DNA from 2 places in the Photobacterium makurazakiensis genome. Region 1 is predicted to be linked to the other one. Evidence: riboswitches for the same ligand, from Rfam matches in the RefSeq annotation. Region 1 holds a riboswitch; the other holds the start of a gene.

The links. A riboswitch is a leader RNA that binds a small molecule or an ion and turns the genes downstream of it on or off. The one in region 1 is predicted to bind thiamine pyrophosphate.
Region 2: another riboswitch for thiamine pyrophosphate. It lies ahead of thiC (phosphomethylpyrimidine synthase ThiC); the one in region 1 lies ahead of thiD (bifunctional hydroxymethylpyrimidine kinase/phosphomethylpyrimidine kinase).

The regions. Positions count from the first base shown of each region.
Region 1 is NZ_JAKJSJ010000034.1:44,398-47,734, reverse strand. It holds gene L4D09_RS16065 (PhnA domain-containing protein) at 243-815, shown strand; TPP riboswitch at 1,012-1,107, shown strand; gene thiD (bifunctional hydroxymethylpyrimidine kinase/phosphomethylpyrimidine kinase) at 1,178-2,011, shown strand; gene L4D09_RS16055 (ABC transporter ATP-binding protein) at 2,029-2,805, shown strand; partial or broken gene L4D09_RS16050 (ABC transporter permease) at 2,936-3,337, shown strand, end outside.
Region 2 is NZ_JAKJSJ010000013.1:1,447-4,783, forward strand. It holds gene L4D09_RS05530 (voltage-gated chloride channel family protein) at 1-1,267, shown strand, start outside; TPP riboswitch at 1,379-1,476, shown strand; gene thiC (phosphomethylpyrimidine synthase ThiC) at 1,594-3,337, shown strand, end outside.

The DNA.
Region 1 (3,337 bases):
TAATAACCATTACTTTAGAGTCAAACACTTACAGTTTAGCCACAAAACAATGCAACCCCCATACTAAAAAGTCACATTTTTAACATTGATTAATTCACCCGTTCGTTTTTTACCCTTTATTTTGCAATTTCCTGTGATCTTAACCGTGATTCCTTCCCTTCTATTTATTTGCTGTCATAATAATAAACAGAACAGTTACCTGTATGGTATACACCCACCATTACACATCTACGGACACCCTTATGAGTATTGAAAATATTGTTAAACAGCGTTCTGGCGAGAAATGTGAACTTTGTGCATCTGCTGACAACCTAAGCGTTTATGAAGTACCAGCCTCTCCTGATACAACCGCTGGTAGTTGTGTAATGGTATGTGGTACTTGCCGTACAGAAATCGAAGATGCAGAAACATTGGATCAAAACCACTGGCGTTGCCTAAACGACAGCATGTGGAGCCAAGAACCTGCAGTTCAAGTTATGGCTTACCGTATGCTTAAGCGCCTTTCAGCTGAAACATGGGCTCAAGATCTTCTAGATATGATGTACATGGAAGAAGATATGGTTGAGTGGGCTGAAAAAGGTATTGCTCTTGCCGAGCTTGATGCAATTAAAACGCTAGATGTTAACGGTACAGCCCTACAATCTGGTGATAACGTTACTATCATCAAAGATCTTCCTGTTAAAGGCTCAAGCCTTGTTGTTAAACAAGGTACAGCGGTTCGTGGTATCCGTTTAACTGACAACCCACTGCATGTAACAGGTAAAGCGGCAGGTACTAACATGGTTATTATCGCAGCTTACTGTAAAAAAATGTAATTAGCCTTAGCCATCTAACATTTACCCTTCCGATATTTGAAATTTGGCTAACGTGGGAAAATGGGCGGCATTTATGCTGCCCACTTTTTATTCTACCTATAGCTAAATACGCTACCTGGCAGACAATAATGTTAATCTTATTTGCTCATTGTTTCTAAACGTGGTTACAATAACGCGTTATATCAATTAATTAATGTTTCGTTAGTCGGGGAGCTTAGGCTGAGACCACGTTGTGGGACCCGTTGAACCTGATCCATTTAGCAATGGCGTAGGGAACTAGCACACGTGTCTCATCACTACTCTGTATTCAGAGTCCAATATTGACACCTGCTACCCTCCGCTTTATTCATTTAGGGGTAGTTATGGGCAACGCCAAACCATCAAAAACACCAATCACATTGACTATTGCTGGCTCTGACAGCGGTGGTGGTGCCGGTATTCAAGCTGACATTAAAGCGATTTCAGCAACAGGTGGCTATGCCTGCTCTGTTATTACTGCTTTAACAGCACAAAACACCCAAGGCGTCACCGGCATCTTCGGTATTGACCCCACTTTTGTAGAACAGCAGCTTGATGCAGTTTTTTCTGATCTCGACGTTAAATCAGTCAAAATCGGCATGTTAAGCGATGCAAATATTATACGTGCAGTTGCCAGTAAACTTCGCCAATATCAGCCAAAGCACCTTGTTATCGACCCCGTCATGGTCGCAACGAGTGGTGATCTTCTGCTCGAGCAAGAAGCAATAGAAACCCTCAAAACAGAGTTGCTTCCACTTGCCGATGTTATAACACCGAACCTGCCTGAAGCCGCTGCTTTACTTGGCACTACGCTTCCAGAAACAGAGCAAGACATGTCTGCAATGATTGACGGACTGCGTAGTCTCGGGGCTAAATCAACGTTACTGAAAGGTGGTCATCTGGAACAAGATGAAAATAGTACTGACCTACTCATCCTAAGCAACGATGTTATTCGAATGTCTACGCTACGTATTAATACACGTAATACACACGGTACAGGCTGTACTCTTTCAGCAGCTACCGCATCATTCCTTGCCCAAGAATACTCGCTGGTTGATTCAGTGAAACATGCTAAATCATACATTACGCAAGCGATCACACACGCTGACGAGCTAGAAATCGGTTCAGGCCACGGCCCTGTTCACCATTTCTTTGCTGGTCATTTCAAGCCTGAATAAATAAAACAGTGATGACGATGCCTGAACCTGTAATCAATACAACAGGACTCGCTAGCAATATCGGTGTTGCCTTAAAAAAGGCAACCCTCCGTTATAAAGATGCTGCCGAGCCATTATTTTCTGCACTCAGCTTAGAGCTGCCTGCTGGTAAATGGACTTGCCTACTTGGAAAAAGTGGGTGTGGTAAAACAACCTTACTTCGTCACCTTGCTGGGTTGCTTGAGGATAAAGTGGAATGGCAAGGTGAACTCAAGACATCTAATAACACTCCCTTATTAGGTAATGTGGCTTACATGGCACAACAAGATTTACTTTTGCCATGGCTCAACGTTATTGACAATGTTTGCTTAAGTACCCGCTTTGGGAACAAACATCCCGCAGATATGTCTCGCGCAACAGCATTACTTGACGCTGTAGGGCTAAAAGATTACGCAAAAGCGACCCCGGATCAACTCTCTGGCGGTATGCGTCAGCGTGTAGCACTTGCACGTACACTTATGCAAGATAAGCCACTGGTGTTAATGGATGAACCATTTTCAGCCCTTGATGCTGTAACACGCTATAAGCTGCAAACGCTCTCTGCTGAGTTACTGCAAGACAGAACTGTTTTATTAATCACTCATGATCCACAAGAAGCTCTCCGTCTTGGTCATAATATCCATATTATGTCTGGAAGCCCTGCCTCACTCGTACCATTAGGTGTTCCAAGCTCGTTACCTCCACGCCAGTTTACCGCTGAACTCGCTAGCCACCAGCAGACGATTATCAACCAATTGGAGCGTGATTATGGGTAATCAATCAACACAGAATATCCAAGATGATTCAACGGTAGCATCTCCTTTGTTAACGCAGCAGCAACACACGGCAAATACAGGTTTAAAGGAAGTTAACCATTGGTCTCAGCACCTTTTACGCATTACGGTGAGCGTATGTGTGATTTTTGGTTTATGGCATGCCATCGTTATTCTTTTTGAATTACCCCCTTTTATATTACCCGGCCCTGTTGCCGTATTAACGAAACTGGTTGAGCGGTTTGATATCCTTTGGCAACACACATTAGTAACCGGTACTGAAGTTATCTTAGGTTTATTCTTGGGTCTCTTTTTAGGATTGTTTTTTGCCTTACAGATGTTGCTCTTTGCTCCGCTTCGCCGCTGGCTGCTACCCATATTGATTACCAGTCAAGCAATACCTGTCTTTGCTATTGCCCCAATACTCATGCTATGGCTAGGGTATGGCATGGCGTCAAAAATTGTCATGGCAGCAATGATCATATTTTTCCCCGTCACAACGTGTTGCTACGACGGTTTACGTAACACTCCTACT
Region 2 (3,337 bases), on a different contig from region 1:
TTTTTTCCTATGGATCCTTAGCTTAGCGACAAGCACTCGTATTGATAACCCTTGGTTAATCTATTTCTTACCGCTGGCTGGTATCATCATTGTTTATTGCTACCGCAACCTTGGGAAAAATTCAGAAGGTGGTAATAACCTGATTATGGATGAAATTCATAAACCAGGTGCAGGCATTCCTGCTCGTATGGGGCCGTTGGTACTGCTCACCACTGTGATAACCCATTTATTCGGAGGCTCTGCAGGGCGTGAAGGAACTGCCGTTCAGATCGGCGGGGCATCGACTCATTGGTTAGCGCGAAAATTTAAGCTGAATGAAGCTGATACTCGATTGATGCTGATTGCTGGGGTTGCCGCTGGATTTGGTGCTGTATTCGGAACACCGCTCACAGGGGCCATTTTTGCTCTCGAAGTACTCGCTATTGGCCGTTTGCGTTATGACGCAATTATTCCTGCACTCTTTGCTGCTATTTTGGCTGATGTTGTTTGTACCGCTTGGGGGGTACACCATACTCACTACCGAATTGATTTTCTCGAAACCATTACTATTTTTGAACATGCTGTGAAAGTAGATTTATTTTTGGTGGGAAAGATTGTATTGGCAGCAGTCGCTTTTGGCCTTGCTGGTTATTTGTTTGGTGAGTTAACCCATGCCTTTAAAGACATATTCAAAGCAACATTGAAGAATCCATACCTAATTGTTGTTGTTGGGGGATGCATCGTGATTGCATCAGTACAGCTTATTGGCAATTATGATTATATTGGCCTTGGTGTGTATTCAAGCCGTGAGGGTGGTGTCAGCATACTCAGCGCCTTTCAGGACGGTGGGGCTGAGTGGTATAGCTGGTTGCTGAAGTTAATACTCACTGCAGTGACGCTGGCTGCTGGCTTTAAAGGTGGAGAAGTCACACCATTGTTCTTTGTGGGGGCTACGCTAGGTAATACATTAGCGTGGGTATTGGGGGCACCAGTTGATCTGTTCGCCGCTTTAGGCTTTCTCGCGGTATTTGCCGCCGCAACCAATACACCGCTTGCATGTACTATCATGGGGGTTGAGCTGTTTGGAGCTGATCATATGCTGTATTTTGCGATTGCTTGTTATACGGCTTATTACTTCAGCGGCCATACGGGTATCTATTCATCACAGCGCGTTGCGGTACCGAAGCTATTTGATTTAGACGGGGCTCCTAAGATCACTCATAAACTTGGTGAACTCCGTGAGACGCACTCATCTTTGCTGAAAAGCTTAGTAAAAAAATATAAATAGTGCTTAGCCTTATCATCAAGGCTGTCAAAATAAATGCGATTTTTGTTAACAAAGTATCAGTTTTATGTTTCGTTCACTTGCCGGGTATTAATCGATTACATATACTGACCTTTCAACTTGTCGGAGTGCCAATTGGCTGAGACCGCATTGCGGGATCCGTAGAACCTGATCAGGCTAATACCTGCGAAGGGAACAAGAGAAAATCTTCTGATAATGCTGTATTCGCAGCTGCAGTTCCAGATGATGCTACATTCCTACATGTAGCCTCTTGTTTAAGCACCAATCCGCCAAGCAACTTCCCTACTATGGAATGATAGGAAATTGCTATGACGAATCGCAAACAAGCGAGACTGGAAGCTAAACAATTTATAGAGTCACTAACTGCCCAACCGTACCCTAACTCTCAAAAGGTTTATGTTACAGGTAGCCGAAATGATATTCGGGTGCCTATGCGTGAAATTACGCTAGCCGATAGTTTGGTCGGTGGAACAAAAGATGAGCCTGCTTTTGAGCCGAATGAACCAGTCCGAGTCTATGACACCTCTGGTTATTATACTGATCCTGAACATCAAATAGATATCTACAGTGGTTTACCTAAATTACGTGAAAGCTGGATAGCCGAACGAGGTGATACTGAGCTATTGGATGATCTTAGCTCCGCTTATTCAAAAGAGCGGCTAGCTGACGATACACTGGATGAATTACGTTTTGGTGAGCGTTCTCGTGTACGTCGTGCTGTTACTGGCTCCAATGTTACTCAGCTTCATTATGCTCGAAAAGGGGTCATTACTCCTGAAATGGAATTTATCGCGATCCGTGAAAATATGGGACGAGCGAAATACCGTGACGAAGTACTGAACCAGCAACATCCTGGCATGCCCCTTGGTGCTAATTTACCCCGAGATATTACCCCAGATTTTGTACGTCAAGAAGTCGCAGAAGGGCGTGCCATTATTCCATCGAACATCAATCACCCCGAGTCAGAACCCATGATTATCGGGCGTAACTTTCTGGTGAAAGTAAATGCCAACATTGGTAACTCATCGGTGAGCTCTTCGATTGAAGAAGAGGTTGAAAAATTAGTGTGGTCAACCCGCTGGGGTGGCGACACGGTGATGGATCTATCGACGGGACGCAATATTCACGAGACCCGTGAGTGGATCATCCGTAACAGTCCGGTACCGATTGGTACAGTACCTATGTACCAAGCGCTCGAGAAAGTGAACGGTATTGCTGAAAACCTCAATTGGGAGGTTTTCAGGGACACCTTACTCGAGCAAGCTGAGCAAGGCGTTGATTACTTCACCATTCATGCCGGTGTACTACTTCGTTATGTACCAATGACGGCTAAACGGGTAACTGGCATTGTCTCCCGTGGCGGCTCGATTATGGCGAAGTGGTGTCTGGCGCATCACCAAGAAAGCTTTTTGTACCAGCATTTTCGTGAGATCTGCGAAATATGTGCCCAATACGATATCGCCCTATCTTTAGGGGACGGTTTGCGCCCTGGCTCAGTTGCTGATGCCAACGATGAAGCGCAGTTCAGTGAGCTTCGTACACTGGGTGAGTTAACGAAGGTTGCATGGGAATACGATGTACAGGTGATGATTGAAGGTCCTGGTCATGTGCCTATGCATATGATCAAAGAAAATATGGAAGAGCAACTAAAGCACTGCCATGAAGCCCCTTTTTATACGCTTGGCCCACTCACCACTGATATCGCACCAGGTTATGATCACATTACTTCTGGTATTGGTGCTGCGATGATTGGTTGGTATGGCTGTGCCATGCTCTGCTATGTCACGCCGAAAGAGCACTTAGGCTTACCGAATAAAGATGATGTAAAAGTAGGACTGATCACCTACAAACTGTGTGCACATGCGGCAGATTTGGCGAAAGGCCACCCCGGCGCCCAAGTCCGAGATAATGCGCTTTCAAAAGCGCGCTTTGAATTCCGCTGGGAAGATCAATTTAACCTAGCTTTAGACCCTGTTACAGCAAGGGCCTATCACGACGAGACACTACCTCAAGAATCTGGAAAAGTTGCGCATTTTTGTTCTATGTGTGGCC